Regions from separate parts of the Exiguobacterium sp. s152 genome, predicted to be linked through region 1. Evidence: riboswitches for the same ligand, from Rfam matches in the RefSeq annotation. Region 1 holds a riboswitch; the other holds the start of a gene.
The links. A riboswitch is a leader RNA that binds a small molecule or an ion and turns the genes downstream of it on or off. The one in region 1 is predicted to bind FMN.
Positions count from the first base shown of each region.

Region 2: another riboswitch for FMN. It lies ahead of KNP72_RS02225 (ECF transporter S component); the one in region 1 lies ahead of ribD (bifunctional diaminohydroxyphosphoribosylaminopyrimidine deaminase/5-amino-6-(5-phosphoribosylamino)uracil reductase RibD).

Region 1 covers NZ_JACSLX010000001.1:634,258-642,211, forward strand. The annotation lists gene KNP72_RS03270 (HD-GYP domain-containing protein) at 1-299, opposite strand, end outside; gene KNP72_RS03275 (GAF domain-containing hybrid sensor histidine kinase/response regulator) at 292-2,199, opposite strand; gene ribH (6,7-dimethyl-8-ribityllumazine synthase) at 2,508-2,972, opposite strand; gene ribB (3,4-dihydroxy-2-butanone-4-phosphate synthase) at 2,969-4,153, opposite strand; gene ribE (riboflavin synthase) at 4,153-4,794, opposite strand; gene ribD (bifunctional diaminohydroxyphosphoribosylaminopyrimidine deaminase/5-amino-6-(5-phosphoribosylamino)uracil reductase RibD) at 4,775-5,854, opposite strand; FMN riboswitch at 6,007-6,149, opposite strand; gene KNP72_RS03300 (undecaprenyl-diphosphate phosphatase) at 6,244-7,056, opposite strand; gene KNP72_RS03305 (homing endonuclease associated repeat-containing protein) at 7,510-7,954, shown strand, end outside.
Region 2 covers NZ_JACSLX010000001.1:433,553-441,506, reverse strand. The annotation lists gene KNP72_RS02265 (TIGR01457 family HAD-type hydrolase) at 1-21, shown strand, start outside; gene KNP72_RS02260 (NifU family protein) at 56-313, opposite strand; gene KNP72_RS02255 (DUF1462 family protein) at 410-703, shown strand; gene KNP72_RS02250 (S8 family serine peptidase) at 742-2,172, opposite strand; gene KNP72_RS02245 (NAD(P)/FAD-dependent oxidoreductase) at 2,412-3,467, opposite strand; gene KNP72_RS02240 (YuzB family protein) at 3,565-3,801, shown strand; gene KNP72_RS02235 (NupC/NupG family nucleoside CNT transporter) at 4,012-5,223, shown strand; gene KNP72_RS02230 (nucleotidyltransferase family protein) at 5,325-5,903, opposite strand; gene KNP72_RS02225 (ECF transporter S component) at 5,978-6,565, opposite strand; FMN riboswitch at 6,726-6,867, opposite strand; gene KNP72_RS02220 (HesB/IscA family protein) at 6,965-7,321, shown strand; gene KNP72_RS02215 (hypothetical protein) at 7,361-7,603, opposite strand; gene KNP72_RS02210 (NAD-dependent epimerase/dehydratase family protein) at 7,733-7,954, shown strand, end outside.

The DNA of each region.
Region 1 (7,954 bases):
ACTTCAAAAGCACGCACTTTATCATACGACTCGGTCAGCGCACTTAGAAAAATGACAGGGATATTTGGATTATATCGTCTCCGAAGAATCTCACAGACTTCATATCCGTTCATATCAGGCATCATGATGTCCAATAAAATCAAGTCGGGTTGCACTCGCTCCATCGCCTGTAACATCAATTTACCGTTCGGGTAAACACGTACGTGGTAATCGGCCTGATGTAAAATGTCGTATAACAGCCGTAAATTGGCCGGTGTGTCATCGACTACAAACACGATTCGTTTTTTGGCTTCACACATCAGCTTCCCCCCTTAACGCTTGATGAAGCAGACGATTTGCGAGCTCGTAATCAAATTGATCAATCGCTTCCCATATCGGTTGTAAATGAGGTGTCTCCATCCGGTAATCGCTCACCAAGTGTTCAATCGTTTCCACATCCCCTTCTTGAATGGCTGTGTACACGTCGGACAACATCGCTTGTGAATCCACGATGATGGTATTTCGGTGCCGATGCATGACCTCGAACAATAGGTTTGGATGAAATGGCTTCGAAATGAACGCACTTGCGCCTGACGCAAAGGCTTTTTGGCGATCTTCGTCGAACGCGTTGGCCGATATGATAATGATTGGTGGACAATTAGCATGCGATTTGAGTCGAGTAGCTACTTCGATTCCATCTAGATCAGGCAACCGAACGTCCAATAAGATCATATCGTAGCGCTCTGTTCGAACTTTTTCGAGCGCAACGTTGCCTAAAGAAGTCAAACTGACTTTGCAGCCAACCGCTTCGAGTAGTTCTTGTAAAATATCTTGTTGGGCTGGCGTATCCTCGACGACTAGGACGTGCATGTTTGAAAATCGAACGTCCGTCCATGTCTCCGACTCTGAATTGACGGTCTCCACTCTCTCATTCTGTTCGAGCGGGAGAGTGAATGTAAACCGACTACCGTGTCCAACGCTACTCTCCACTTGAAGATCGCCTCCAAGCAATGTAGCGTATTGCTTGCTGATTGGAAGCCCTAAACCGGTGCCCTGCTGTTGGTCGGTATACTTTTTTTGATAGAACGGTTCGAACAGTAGCTCCAGTTCTTGCCCTTCGATTCCCCGACCGGTATCTGTGATGATGAAACAAAGTTGACTGGCGGAAGCCGAGACCTTGATTCGGATCCTTCCTCGGTCCGTAAACTTCAACGCATTATGAATGAGATTGATTAAGATTTGTTTCACTTTCGTCGGGTCACTCCCGATTTGATTTGGAACACATTGGTCCACTTCAACCAATAGCTCGATACCTTTTTGATACGCCATCATTTCGAACATACGATAAAGATCCTCGATCATGACAGGAAGTGAGATGGTTTGTTTCACGATCTGTACATATCCCGATTCGATTTTTGACATATCTAAAATTTCATTAATGAGCATCAGTAAATGTTCGCCATTTTGGAGAATGTCTTCGACACGTCGTTTATTTTTTTGATCTAATCCTTCTTGTTTGAGTAAATGGGAAAATCCAAGAATCACATTTAACGGGGTTCGAATTTCATGGCTCATATTGGAGAGAAATTCACTTTTGGCAATGTTGGCCCGTTCCGCTTCTTGCTTCGCGACAATCAATTGCTGGTGAATCATTTCACGTTGCGCTTCAACCCGGTGACGTTCGACTGCCCCGAGAAGTGCATTGCTAAAATCTTTTAGTACGTTTTGTTCATGTTTCGAATACGTTCGTTCTTGCATGACAGAATCGAATCCAACGAAGCCATGACAGTAATTCCCGCTCATCATCGGAACCGCGAGAAGACTTTGAACCTGTTGAGGCTCGAGAATTTGTCGGATCCCACTTTCAACGGGTAATGCTTCGACTTGAGGAATGTACATCGATTCGCCTTTCATATGGGTATTCACCCATTCAGGAAGCGCATCTAACGGGACGTTCTGTAAATTATCCAACTCGGACGAGACGCCTGGTGCACACCACTCAAATGTATTGTGACAAAGTTTCTTTTCGAAATCATAATCAAATACATACACCCGATCCGCTTGAAAGTAACGCCCTAGTTCTTCCAAAGAATGATTCACCCGCTCCGAGAAATCGTCCAACGATGTAGTTAAAAAACGATTGAGTAACAAAGACACTAAATGATGCAATTCTTCTTGCTTCCGCAACTCATTTTCCAGTGCCGTAATGACGTGCCTCATCCAAACCCCTCCATCATTCTCATATATATAAGTATCGGTTATCCAACAGAGATTTTGAGTCTTTTTAACTATTTTAAACTGGGTATAAATAACTAAAAACGAGTTTCACAGACTTCGCTTCACGTTCGATTGCGGGCAAATGACGGGAAGCGCCAATCTATCATCCTGACACGACCGTCTCCATAGCATTTCTTTCAGTTAATGTCAGACAGAGCTCCTCAATCCCTTCACACACATAAAAAAGAAGAACCAAATTGCGATATGCGACTTGGTTCTTCAACAGCCTGAGGAGCGACAGTCGTTCTTTTTTAAAATTGTTTCATTAAGTTCGCCATCTCGATGGCCGCCGTTGCCGCTTCCCAGCCTTTGTTCCCAGCTTTCGTTCCGGCCCGCTCGATTGCTTGCTCAATCGTCTCTGTCGTCAAGACGCCGAAAATGACCGGTACTTCTGACTGGTAACTCGCCTGGGCGACACCTTTCGCTGCTTCGCTGCAGACGTAGTCGAAGTGTGGTGTCGCGCCGCGGATGACGGCACCGAGTGTGATGACGGCGTCATACTTCTTGCTCATCGCCATCTTCTTCGCGACGAGCGGAAGTTCGAACGCTCCCGGGACGAACGCGAGTTCAACGTCGTCTTGTTCGACGCCGTGGCGCTTCAACGCATCCTTCGCCCCGTCGAGCAAACGCATCGTGATGAGATCATTGAACCTTCCGACGACGATTCCGACTTTCAAGCCTTTTCCGACCAAGTTTCCTTCGATTGTATGCATCATGATTCTTCTCCTCCAAAGTGGTTCATTTTTTGTTGTTTCGTCAATCTATACTGCTCGTTCGCGGCATGGGCGCCGACAAGAATCGGGACCCGTTCGATGACCGTGAGGCCGCACGCTTCCAAGGCGTCGACTTTTTCTGGGTTGTTCGTCATGAGCCGGACGTTCGTGATGCCGAGGTCACGCAACATGGCTGCGCTGACCCGATAATCGCGTAAATCAGCGTGCAGACCGAGGGCAACGTTCGCCTCGACCGTATCAAGCCCTTGTTCCTGTAACTCGTACGCCTTCAACTTGTTGAGCAGACCGATGCCGCGCCCTTCTTGACGCATATACAAGATGACACCGCCTTCGGCCTCCACTTTCGCCATCGCGGTATCGAGTTGCGGCCCGCAGTCGCAACGATACGAGCCGAACACGTCGCCGGTCAGACATTCGGAATGAATCCGGACGAGCGGTGCGTATTCGAGCTCACCTTTGACGAGCGCGACGTGTTCTTCCCGATCGAGGACGTTCCGATAACCAATCAATCGGAAGTCCCCTTTCACCGAGGGGAGCGATACGTCCGCCTCTCGTTCGACGAGGTCCGTCTCCATATAACGGACGAGCGCCTCAATCGTGATGAATTTTAAATCATGCGCTTCCGCGACGCGTTCAAGGTCCGGCACCCGGGCCATCTCGCCGTCCGGGCGGATAATCTCACAGATGACGGCGACCGGTTCACTGCCGGCGAGGCGCGCCAAATCGACCGACGCTTCCGTATGTCCGCGCCGGACCGAGACGCCGCCTTTTTTGGCGATGAGCGGGAAGATATGTCCCGGACGTTGGAAATCGGCCGGACGGGCGTTGATGTTCGCGAGTTCGCGCACCGTATGGGCCCGTTCGCCCGCCGAGATGCCCGTCGTCGAATCGACGTGGTCGACACTGACCGTAAATGCCGTGCCGTGCGGGTCGGTACTGTTCGTGACCATCGGCTGCAAGTCGAGCCGGACGGCCACTTCCTCGGCGAGAGAAGCGCAGACAAGCCCTTTCCCTTCCGTGATGAGGAAGTTCATCGTCTCTGCTGTCATTTTGTCCGCGAGCACGACGAAGTCCCCTTCGTTCTCCCGGTCCTCGTCATCGACAACGATGATGGGGCGTCCCTTCTTCAAGTCTTCGACTGCTTCTTTGATTGTATGGAACATTACCATCCCGCCTTCCCATATCCTTGTGACGCGAGCGATTCAAGCGTCATCGGTTTTTGACTTACGAGTTTTTCCATATATTTAGCCAACATGTCACATTCCAAATTGACCGCGTCCCCGGCCTGCTTCATCCCGAGCACCGTCTCACTGTACGTGTGCGGGATGAGCGACAACGTGAATCCGCGTTCCGTCACGTCAAACACCGTCAAGCTCGTCCCGTCGACCGAAATCGAACCTTTCGGGACGATATAGCGGAGGAGCGATGGCTCACAGCTGATGTCGACATAGACGGCGTTCGCGAGCGACCGTTTTTTGACGATGCGCCCGACGCCGTCGACGTGACCCGAGACGAAGTGACCGCCGAAGCGTCCGTTCGCGGGCATGGCCCGCTCCAAGTTGACGCTCGTGCCGGGGCGGACCCCGTCGAGACTCGACGCCTTGAGCGTCTCCGGCATGACGTCGACCGAGAAACTGTCACGGTCGAACGTCGTCACCGTGAGACAGATACCGTTGACAGAGATGCTGTCACCGAGTTTCACATCCTCAAGCACGACCTTCCCGGCAAGCGTGAGCCGGAGGGATGGCCCGTTCCGTTTCACTGCTTTCACACTGCCGATTTCTTCAACGATTCCCGTGAACATCGGACTCCTCCTTTCGCATGATGAGCTTGATGTCGGTGCCGACCGTCTCGACCGATTGCACGTCATACCGCTCGATCACATCGAGCGGACCGTCATGATGCGAGCGGTAGAAACCACCCTTGCCACCGAACACGCGTGGCGACTGATACATGACCCACTCGTCGACGAACTGTCCGTCCAAGAGCGAGGTGACGAGCGTCGGTCCCGCTTCGACGAGCAGGCGACCGATGCCGCGTGCGTAGACGTCTTGCAGGAAAGCGTCGAGCGACGTGTACGCCGCGAGTTCGACGCCACGCTCGATAAACGCGTCCCGTTTCGATACATCGTCAGACGTCGTGTAGAGCAATACCGGCACATCGTTCGCCGTCCGGACGAGCTGACTCGAGAGCGGCGTCCGCAACTCCCGGTCGAGCACGACCCGGAGCGGTTGCGTCGTCTCGCGGTCGAGCCGGACGGTGAGCGCCGGATCATCGGCGAGCACGGTGCCGACACCGGTCAAGATCGCATCGACCGTCGACCGCAGTTCATGGACGTCCCGTCTCGCTTCGGTCCCGGTCACCCACTTGCTGTCACCAGTATCGAGGGCGACTTTGCCGTCAAGACTCGTCGCGGTCTTCAAGACGACGTAAGGCCGTCTCGTCTCGAGCGAACGCAAGAACGCCACATTGAGCGCTCGTGCCTCACGCTCGAGCAGTCCGACCTCGACTTCAATCCCGGCCGCTTTCAATCGAGCGATGCCCTGTCCCGCCACGAGCGGGTTCGGATCGCTCATCGCGATGACGATCCGCTTGATGCCCGACTCCACGACTAAATCGGCACACGGCGGTGTCTTGCCATGATGCGAGCACGGTTCGAGCGTGACGTACATCGTCGCGCCATAGGCCGCGGCCCCGGCCATGCGGATGGCGTGCACTTCGGCGTGCGCTTCCCCCGCCTTCAAGTGGGCGCCGAACCCGACGACCCGACCGTCCTTGACGATGACGGCTCCGACACGCGGATTGACGCCGGTCGATGAGGCGGATTTGGCCAATTGGATGGCTTGTTGCATGTACTGTTGCATAATCTCCCTCCTTGTTTCGTACAAACAAAAAGACCTCAAGGAATGATCCTCAAGGTCTCGGTGGGAGCCGTTCATCGTCATTTGGGCAAGCCAAATAAGCGTTTTCTTTACAGAAAAACGTACGACGAACTACAGGTCGCATGGACCTGTCATGTTTCCTTCTCCCATCCAGACTATACTGTCGGCTCTAGAATCGCACTAGATCCACCGTTCGCACACGTGCGCCCGGGTCACGGACTTAAGGCTCGCGCCCATCACCGCCGGTTGGGACTTTCACCCGACCCCGAAGGAATATTTGTTTGTACGTTTCCACTTTAGCGCAAAAATAAATGGATGGCAAAACGAAATGCGCAAAAAAAGCGCCGCTCGTATGAGCAGCGCCCTGTAAATCAAGCCAAGAATAAAACGACGAGGAGTCCGACAATCCAGCAATATAACGAGAAGTATTTGAGCTCGCCTTTCGCCATGATGTGTTGGAACCACTTGAGCGAGATGGCCGTGAGCGCATACGAGGCGATGAACGCCAAGATGAGCGGTCCGAACAAATCACGTGTCTCTGGATTCGTGAACAACTCCGGTCCATCTAAAATCGTCACCCCGAGACTGATCGGGATGAAAAGGAAGAACGAGAAACGAAGCGCCGACTCTTGCTTGATGCCGAGCAACATCGCCATGACGATTGTCGCCCCGGAACGGCTGATGCCTGGGATGAGCGCGACCGCTTGGGCGAGACCGATCAAGATGGCGTCGCGGAGCGTGATGCCGCTGTCTCCTTTATTCCCTCGCATATTCCGGATGAACCAGAGCGCGACCCCGGTCAAGATGAGCGTATAACCGACCGTGGCGACGCCACTGAGCTTCTCGCCAATCCAATCGCCGAACAGGACGCCGAGCACACCGGCTGGGACCGTGGCGACGAGCAAGAGACCAATGAACTTGACGTCGACCATCGTCTCGTCACTGCGGTCCTTTTTAAACAAGAACGTCCACAGACTGACGATGAGACGGATGACATCCTGCCGATAAATCGTCAAAACAGCGAGTAATGAAGCAAAGTTCACGAAAATCTCGAACGAGAGTCCTGGTAATTGAATATCAAACAGCTCTTGGAAGATGACCAAGTGACCGCTCGATGAGATTGGAATCGGCTCGGTGAACCCTTGAATCAAGCCGAGCAGCAGATAAAATAACCATATTGTCATATCGTATTATCCTCTTTTCTTTTTTACATCAATTCCATTATTTTAGCAGACCGTCCGTTTCACTGACCACCCTTTCAAAAAAAATCGTTATTTTCAAAACTTTCATTTGATTAGTCTGAAAATTAAATTTATTATAGAAGAGTACTCAACTGGTGCGACGGTGATGACCCCATTGGCCAGTTGGGTACTTTTTTCGTACAGATTATTACATATTAGCCACGATAAAACTTTTTGTTTACAATTGAATCCATTTAATATTAAATTTGTAATAGAACTGTTACCATTTTTTCAAAGTGCTAACAGGACTTTAGACCTAACAGTTCATAAAATCAGTTTAAAAAAACTTGAGCAATGCACTTATAAATTATAAAAACTGGCCGATAGTATGATTGTAGAAGCAACTTCGTCATCTTTATCGGTTCAGATATGAGTCCATGGAAGGAGGAACCATCATTGAGTCAAACGTTATCCACTAAATCCCACCACTTGTCCACCGAACAGCAGAGGATGATTCACTGCATTCGGCTGCTCGGCGACTTGTTGAAGGAACGTCCACGACGCTCTGTATATCGTCGCTTCGCGATGGAACAAAGCTGGCCGTCTCCCGAGTCGATTATCCGACAATTCGGGTCATGGGCCGAGGCGCTTGCCATCGCCGGCTACGAATGGCACGGCGAGGCGACTGTCGATCTCCCGGACAAGATGCCAAAGTACACGCGTGAAGATATCATTGAGACACTCGCCCTCTACTCACGCGACATGGGATCGATTATCACGCTCAAAAAGTATCAGGAATGGCGCAAACTTCATCCGAAGGCACCAAGCCATTACCATATCGTCAAGACGTTCGGTTCGTGGCATGACGCCTGCGCCGAAGCCGGACTTGAAGCGAGTGTGA
Region 2 (7,954 bases), 200 kb from region 1:
GACGAATGGACGCATGCATGAAAAAAAGGGATGACATGATTGTCTCCCTTTTTGTTTAGAATACTTGTTCGACTTCAACGATGCCAGGTACTTCTTCGATGAGCGCGCGCTCAATCCCGGCTTTCAATGTAATTGTTGAAGATGGGCAGCTGCCGCATGCACCCATCAAACGAAGTTTGACGATGCCTTCTTCTACATCAACGAGTTCGACGTCACCGCCGTCGCGAAGCAAGAACGGGCGTAATTTATCGAGTACTTCTTGGACTTGATCAAACATTTCCATGGTATCTACCCCTTTCTGGTTCTCTTTCATTCTAGCAAGTTTGAGATTGTTTCTCAATCATTAACGCTGAGCGTTTTGTGACGATGCCCCTTCTTGATTTTTGTATAATAGGAAAGAAGAGGGGGAATGGATATGAAAATCACCGTATATGGGGCCGAAGTACAGTGTGCGAGCTGTGTCGGGGCGCCGAGCTCGATTGAGACATATGAATGGTTGCAAAGCGCATTGGCACGGAAGTACCCGAATCAGGCGTTCGAATTCGAGTATATCGATTTTGAGACGGCGGACGATGACATCGCCGAAGCAATCAAGCAGGACGAGTGGTTCTATCCGCTCGTGCTCATCGATGGGGAAGTGGTGGACGAAGGGGTCGTCCAACTTCGGAAAGTCTATTCGGCCATCGAACAGACGACAGCATGAAAAGAGTCGAGCGACGATTGTCGTTCGACTCTTTTGCGTTATAGAAGACGGAACGACGACGTCGCCGAACCTGACGTGTAACCCGTGAGCGTCGCATCAGATTTCACTTGATACGTCCCACGTTGTGACGAAGAGGTTGTTGAGAGCGTGAACGTGATGGCGCCCGTTGAACTTGTCTTGCCTGTTCCTGTGAGCGTCGCGCCGTTTGGCTGTGTGACCGTCACACGGACGTCGGCGTTCGCGACCGCTTGGCCGTTCGAATTCCGGACTGTTGAAGAGATGGAGACGACTTCACCAGCGTAGTAAGTTGATTTCGATGTCGATACTGTCGTCGTGAGCGCTTGGACCGGTTGCGTCGTGCCGCCAGCCGTCGGTGCTTGCACGAGTCCGTTCCCGAACCATGTGTCACGTCCGGCCGTTCCGAGGTCGATTGAATCTTGTGATAGTTTCGTGCGGAGTTGCGAGCTCGACAACGTCGGGAACGCTTGCTTCATGAGTGCGAGGTTACCGGCGACGTAAGGTGTCGCCATCGATGTCCCGCTCATTTGACCGTAGCCGCCGTTCGCGAGTGTCGAGTTGATGCTCACACCTGGTGCCGCGACTTCGACCGTACTACCTGTCGCCGAGAACGAGGCGCGGTTATTGTTGATGTCCGTCGCCGCGACGGCGATGGCCGAGCTGTAACGGGCCGGGTAGTTGACGAGGTCGCCTGTACCGTCAGAGCGTCCGTTGTTACCGGCTGCCGCGACGACAAGGATACCCGCGTTATTGGCGCGATCGACGACCTGTTGGAGCGTCGTCGATGGACTTGTCGTCCCGAGACTCAAGTTGATGACGTCCATATCGTTCGTGATCGACCAGTCAATCCCGGCGATGATACTCGAGAGGCTACCACTACCGTCGGCTTCGAGTGCTTTAACGGCATAGATGCTCGCCTCATGGGCAATCCCGACCGTTCCGATGCTGTTGTTGCGGGCACCGATAATCCCGGCGACGTGCGTACCGTGACCGTTGTCATCCGCGTATGAGCTCGTGACTGTACTGAACGAGGCACCACCAGAAATCGTCAAATCAGGGTGCGGCGAGATTCCGGTATCAACGACCGATACTTTCACGCCTTTCCCGGTGTAGCCACTCTGCCAAGCTGATGGAGCTTTCAACTTCGGAATGCCCCAGTCTTGCGTCTGATTTTCGATTTGTACCGTTTGATCGACTTCCACGTGGGCGACGTTCGGGTTGTTCTTCAAGCCATTCAAGGCAGCCTTCGGTACTTCGAGCGCTGCGGCCGGAAGGTTTTTGTACTGTTGGCGAACTTCCATGCCTTCAATCGAGAGCGGGATGTTCTTCGCCGATTCCTTGAAGACGACGATGACACGTTCTTTCTCTTTGTTCGGGGCGGCTTCTGCGCCTCCTGGAACGGTTGACAAGACGAGCAGTGAGGCGAGGACAGTGCTGCAAACTTTTTTCAACTTGTTTCCTCCTTCGGGTTATGTAGGCGAGGTGACGCGATGTCGAACTGCCGTGCCCATAGAGTAACAAGTTTTCCCATCGGGTAGAATATGTCAATGGAATTAAAAATCTGAATATTTAGATAAGGATACAGGGGATTCAGATACAAGACTTTTGACTCAAGGAGATGGCGGCAGAACGCCAAATCGAACACGTTACACAAAAAAAACGGGTGACCGTAAAGGTCGACCCGTTCATGTTATTTAATGACTTTATGTTTCCAAAGAATTCCGGACTTGAGTAGCCGAGCGACTTTGCCGGTGAGCGACTGTTTGCCCATGAAGACGCCGAAGCCGGCCTTCTTCCCGAGCGAGCCGAGCGTTCCTCGAAGTTTGATATCCGGTAAATCCGGATAACTGACGCCTTTCCATTTACAGAGCAACACTTGGACGATCTGTTCCGCTTGCGCTTCCGCAAGTTGACCGGAAGGTGCATACGGAAGGCTGGCGTTGTCTCCGACGACGAAGATGTCCGGCTGTTCCGGGACGTAATGGTGCGGTGTCAATTTGACGCGCCCGCCGCCATCGAGTTCCCATCCTTGATTTCGGACGACGGCGACCGGTTGAATCCCAGCCGTCCAAACCGTCAAATCAGACGGGAAGTGTTGCTCGTGATTCCATAGGCCGTCGGCGTCGACCCGGACGATATTCGACTGGTTGATGACCTCGACGCCGTGCTCTTCGAACCAAGACTGGACATACATCGAGACACGGCTCGATAGGAACGATAAGACCGATGGGCCACGGTCGAACAAACGGACCGTCAAATCGGGACGGCTCTCGCGTAGCTCGCTGGCGAGTTCGACACCCGATAATCCAGCGCCGACGATTGAGACGATTGAACCGGGTGACAGACCGTTGATGGCTTGTTGGGTCTTACGTGATTCTTCTAACGTTTGGATGCTGTACGTGAACTCGGCTGCACCAGGCACATTGTGATACTTGTCCTCGCAACCGAGTCCGATGACGAGGTCGTCATACGGTACTTTTTCACCGCTCGCGAGCAGAACCATCTTGTCGCCTGCGTCGATATCGGTGACTTGACCGTATATGTAATCGATCTCTTCTGGAAAATCGATACGGATATCGCGATCCGATACGGTCCCCGCCGCAAGTGCATAATACTCTGTTTTTAACCCATGGTAAGGTAGACGATCGATGAGTGTGATCGATACATCCTTCAGCTGATGGCCGAGGACGCGTTCGATTACACGCATACCCCCGTAACCGCCTCCCAAGACGACTAATTTGCGCATAAAAATCCCCCTTTGTTACACTTCAACTGTATCATGTTATAATACGCCGTAGAAGAACCATTTTCCTGTTTTGAGGGAAAGGGGAAGGGTGAATGACATGATGAATCCGATCATTGAGTTCTGTGCCTCCAATTTGGCGATGGGCTCGCAAATCGCCCGGGCCAAACTAGAGTCCGATCCAGACCTGGATGTCGTTGAATACGGCTGTACAGGCTACTGTGGCGTCTGTTCGCTCGACTTGTTTTGCCTAGTCGATGGCGAGGTCGTGACGGGAGATACGCCAGAGCAACTCGTGACGAACGTATATGAAAAAATTGAAGAAATGGCTTGGTGAAAAAGTTTGAAGCAACTTCAAACTTTTTTTATTTTGACTGTTTTGACCCGTTGCATTTTTAAAAAGGGTCTGTTATATTCAAAGAGGTTCGAATGTAGGTTGTCTGACGTTTAACAACATAAAAAGAAAGCGTTTCAAACGGTAGGACATATCTCGATTCGGGTATATCACAATATCAGGTTTCCCCAATATGAAAGGAGCACAACACCAATGAATATCATGAGCGTGGTTGGTATTTTGGCACTAATTGGAATCGCTTACATCTTCTCAACCAACCGTAAAGCCATCAAATGGCGTACCGTTCTTGCCGCTTTCGCGGTACAGTTTACGTTCGCTTTCCTCGTCCTCTTCACATCAGCAGGACGTAGCGCGTTAGAATGGATCTCAGGAGGCGTTCAGAACGTCTTGAACACAGCAAATGACGGAATCGCCTTCGTTTTCGGTACAGCTGTAGGAGGGGACAACTTCGTCTTCGCATTCCAAGTGTTGCCGATTATCATTTTTATGTCTTCTTTAATCGCTTTGCTTTACTACCTCGGTGTCATGCAATGGGTCATCCGAATTCTCGGTACAGCCCTTGCGAAAGCTCTCGGCACATCACGTAAAGAGTCGCTCTCAGCGACGGCAAACATCTTCGTCGGTCAAACGGAAGCACCGCTTGTCATCAAGCCTTACCTTCCAACGATGACACAATCGGAGCTCTTCGCCGTCATGGTCGGGGGACTCGCGTCGGTTGCCGGTTCGGTTCTCGCTGGATACGCTGCCCTTGGTGTACCGCTCGAGTACTTGCTCGCAGCGAGCTTCATGGCTGCACCTGCTGGTCTCTTGTTCGCCAAAATCATCGTTCCTGAAACAGAAGAGTACAATGATGACATCGAAATCGCTGAAGATGAAGAGGACAAAGCAGCGAACTTCGTCGATGCAGCCGCTCGCGGTGCGTCTGACGGTCTCTTCCTCGCCTTGAACGTCGGTGCGATGCTTCTCGCCTTCGTTTCATTGATTGCGCTCGTCAACTTGATTCTTGGTGGAATCGGCGGCTTGGTCGGATTTGAGAGCCTCTCACTTGAATTGATTCTTGGTTACGTGTTTGCACCACTCGCGTTTATCATCGGTGTACCGTGGGCTGATGCGGTTCAGTTCGGTAGCTTCCTCGGTCAAAAACTCGTCTTGAACGAATTCGTTGCCTTCTCTGAATTCGCACCAATCATCGGTACTGGTGAACTTTCAGCACGTACGGAAGCGATGATCGCCTTCGCACTTTGTGGATTCGCCAACATCTCGTCACTTGCAATCCTTCTCGGTGGTCTCGGTGGAATGGCACCGAACCGTCGGAACGACATCGCACGTATGGGTGTCCTCGCGATTCTCGCAGGTACGCTTGCCAACTTGATGTCAGCCACGCTTGCTGGTCTGCTTCTCTAATCAAATCCGATATACCCAGAGTGATCACTTCGGTGGTCACTCTTTTTTGTGAAGACGTTTATGAACGCACAGCAAAACCCGACCGTATCGGCGGTCGGGTTCTACAGTCCGTGACGAGTCACGTCCACTTCTTGAAGTTTCGGCCAAATGGCTTGCCAATTCTTATTTTGGATCCGCGCTTGATAAATGTGGTGATGCGGGGATCCGTCTGCAAATGCTGGGGTCGGTCGCAGCCTCAATTCGATGATGTCATCAACACCGTAAGGCGCGGCCACGATCAAGCGGTCGTTCGCATCGAGGCTGACCCCGATGGCGGTGACGGTCTCGGGGAAATGGGCCAAGGCGTCGATCGCCGACTGATAGGGCGGCAATTGATTAACCAGATGCATCCGCGCTTGATTTTTGACCGACCACGGGACGGTCGGGGACAGGACGTGTAATTGTGCCTCATATTCTTTTTCAATCGCCTCGTCAATTTGAGACCGGTCAAAGTAGATGACATCGACGTCCTCGGTCGGCGTTGGTGTTGGATAGCCATGCACGTCATCCCATATCTTCGCCCGCACGTATCCGGCACAGATCCACCAGTCGGGTAGCTCGAGGGAAGCGACGTCTTTCAAGAGACCCCTCAATTCCGAATCATTCTCTAAAAAGTGAGTGACCTCTTCAATCGTTTTCAAGTGATTCCCTCCTATTCTTCCTCAAGCATAACGCAACCATACAAAAAAGCACCTATTTCTAGGTGCTTTTCGCATTAAGCCTGGAGTTGCATCCGCTGGCGTTCGATCCACGGCTTCAATTTGAGGAAGAGGGGGACGAACAAGGCGCTAATCAACAACGCTTTGATGAGGTTGAACGGCAAGATGCCGTAGAGGACGAGGTCCGTTTTAACTGCCGGTTGCGCCATCTCGGTCATGCCGAAGAAGAACGCGTAGGCTGGTAAGATGAGTAAATAGTTCAAAATCGCCAAGCTGAGTGCCATCGTGATCGTACCGGCCACGAGACCTGAAGCGAGCGCTTTATTCGTTTTACGTTTATGGTAGAACCATGCGACCGGATACATGAAGGCGACTCCTGCAAAGAAGTTTGCGACTTCACCGACCGGAACGCCGCCACCGTTAAAGACATAGTAGAGGACGTTTTTTAGAGCGACGACCACGACGCCTGCGAGTGGGGAGAAGACGATCCCGGCGACGAGCGCGGGAATGTCACTAAAGTCCACTTTTAGAAATGGTGGTAGGAAAGGCAGCGGGAAGTTAAAGAGCATGAGGACAAAAGAAATGGCCCCGAGCATCGATAGCGTCACCAGTGTTGTCAATCGTTTGTTGCGCGTTGTTTTCATCAAAATCTCTCCTTTTGTCGCTCCTTGATGAATGGCACCCGTCGCATAAAAAATCCCGATTGCATCATACAATCGGGAGAGGTTACGCGCATACGAAATAGATGTTTTCCGTCGCGGAAGAGACCACGTCAAAGAAAACATCCGGATATCGGTCGGATGCCGCCATCTTCTCCCATCCAGACTTTACTGTCGGCTTTCGAATCTCACGAAATCAGCAAGCAACGCCTTGCTCGCTCACGGGCTGAGAAGATCATGTCTTCAATACCGCCGGTCGGGAATTTCACCCTGCCCCGAAGATGGAACGATTTAATTTTTTTTGTTACAGTTTAGTTATACAAGATATTTCACAAAATCTCAAGTCAGTTGACTTGAAGTTAAGATAATGAAGGAGGAGTTCAGATGATTCATTTGACAGAGTCAGCTGCATTACAAGTCATCGATATGATGAAACAGACAGAACACCCCGAGAATCAGTACTTGCGCATCAAGGTCCAAGGCGGAGGCTGCACCGGTCTCTCGTACGGAATGGGATTCGATGAAGATAAAACGGATCGAGATATCCAATTCGACCATCACGGCGTCCGCGTCATCGTCGCCGAAGCCGACCATGGGGTCGTCGACGGGCTCGAAATCGACTATAAGCAGTCGATGCTCGGAGGCGGGTTCACGATTAAAAATCCGAACGCCATCGCCACGTGTGGATGTGGTTCGAGTTTCCGGACGGCGTCGAACGCCGGGACACCTGGAGATTGCTAAACGAAAGGCCAATCGTGTGGACGATTGGCCTTTTTCGATTCAGTCGGTTTCTTCCATCAAAATCAAGCGAATCACTTTGGATGTCGCATTCAATTCGATGTGATGTTGCCAAGGGCGGAACGCCGTGATTTTGCATGTGTCGGTCGTGATTTGGAACGAACAGACGCTCTCTTCCTCTTGGTCAAGCACTGAGTAGCGGCTGAAATCGGATAAGCTTTGGTAGATGGCGTATTGTTTCGGTAACTCACACGTCCATCCTTTTTCTAACATGATTTGATGCATGGGTCTCGCCTCTTTCTTCTATCATATATATAAGAATAACAAAAAAATTCAAGGATGTGGAAGATTAGTCGAGAGGAACCAAGGGAAAATGAAAAGAGATGTCATTTTTATGTAGGAGGGGTAGGGACGATGAGAAAAGTATTGATATTCGGTGGGTCACGCTATTTTGGAAAGCGGTTGGCGCTTCGCTTGGCGGAGACCGGTGATGATGTGACGATTGTGACGCGTGGACAGCTCCAAGTGCCAGAGGCGGAAGGCATTCGTTCCATCAAAGGGGACCGACAGTCGGTGGCGACGATGAAAGATTTATCGCGCGACCGTTACGACCTCGTCTATGACAATATTTGTTTC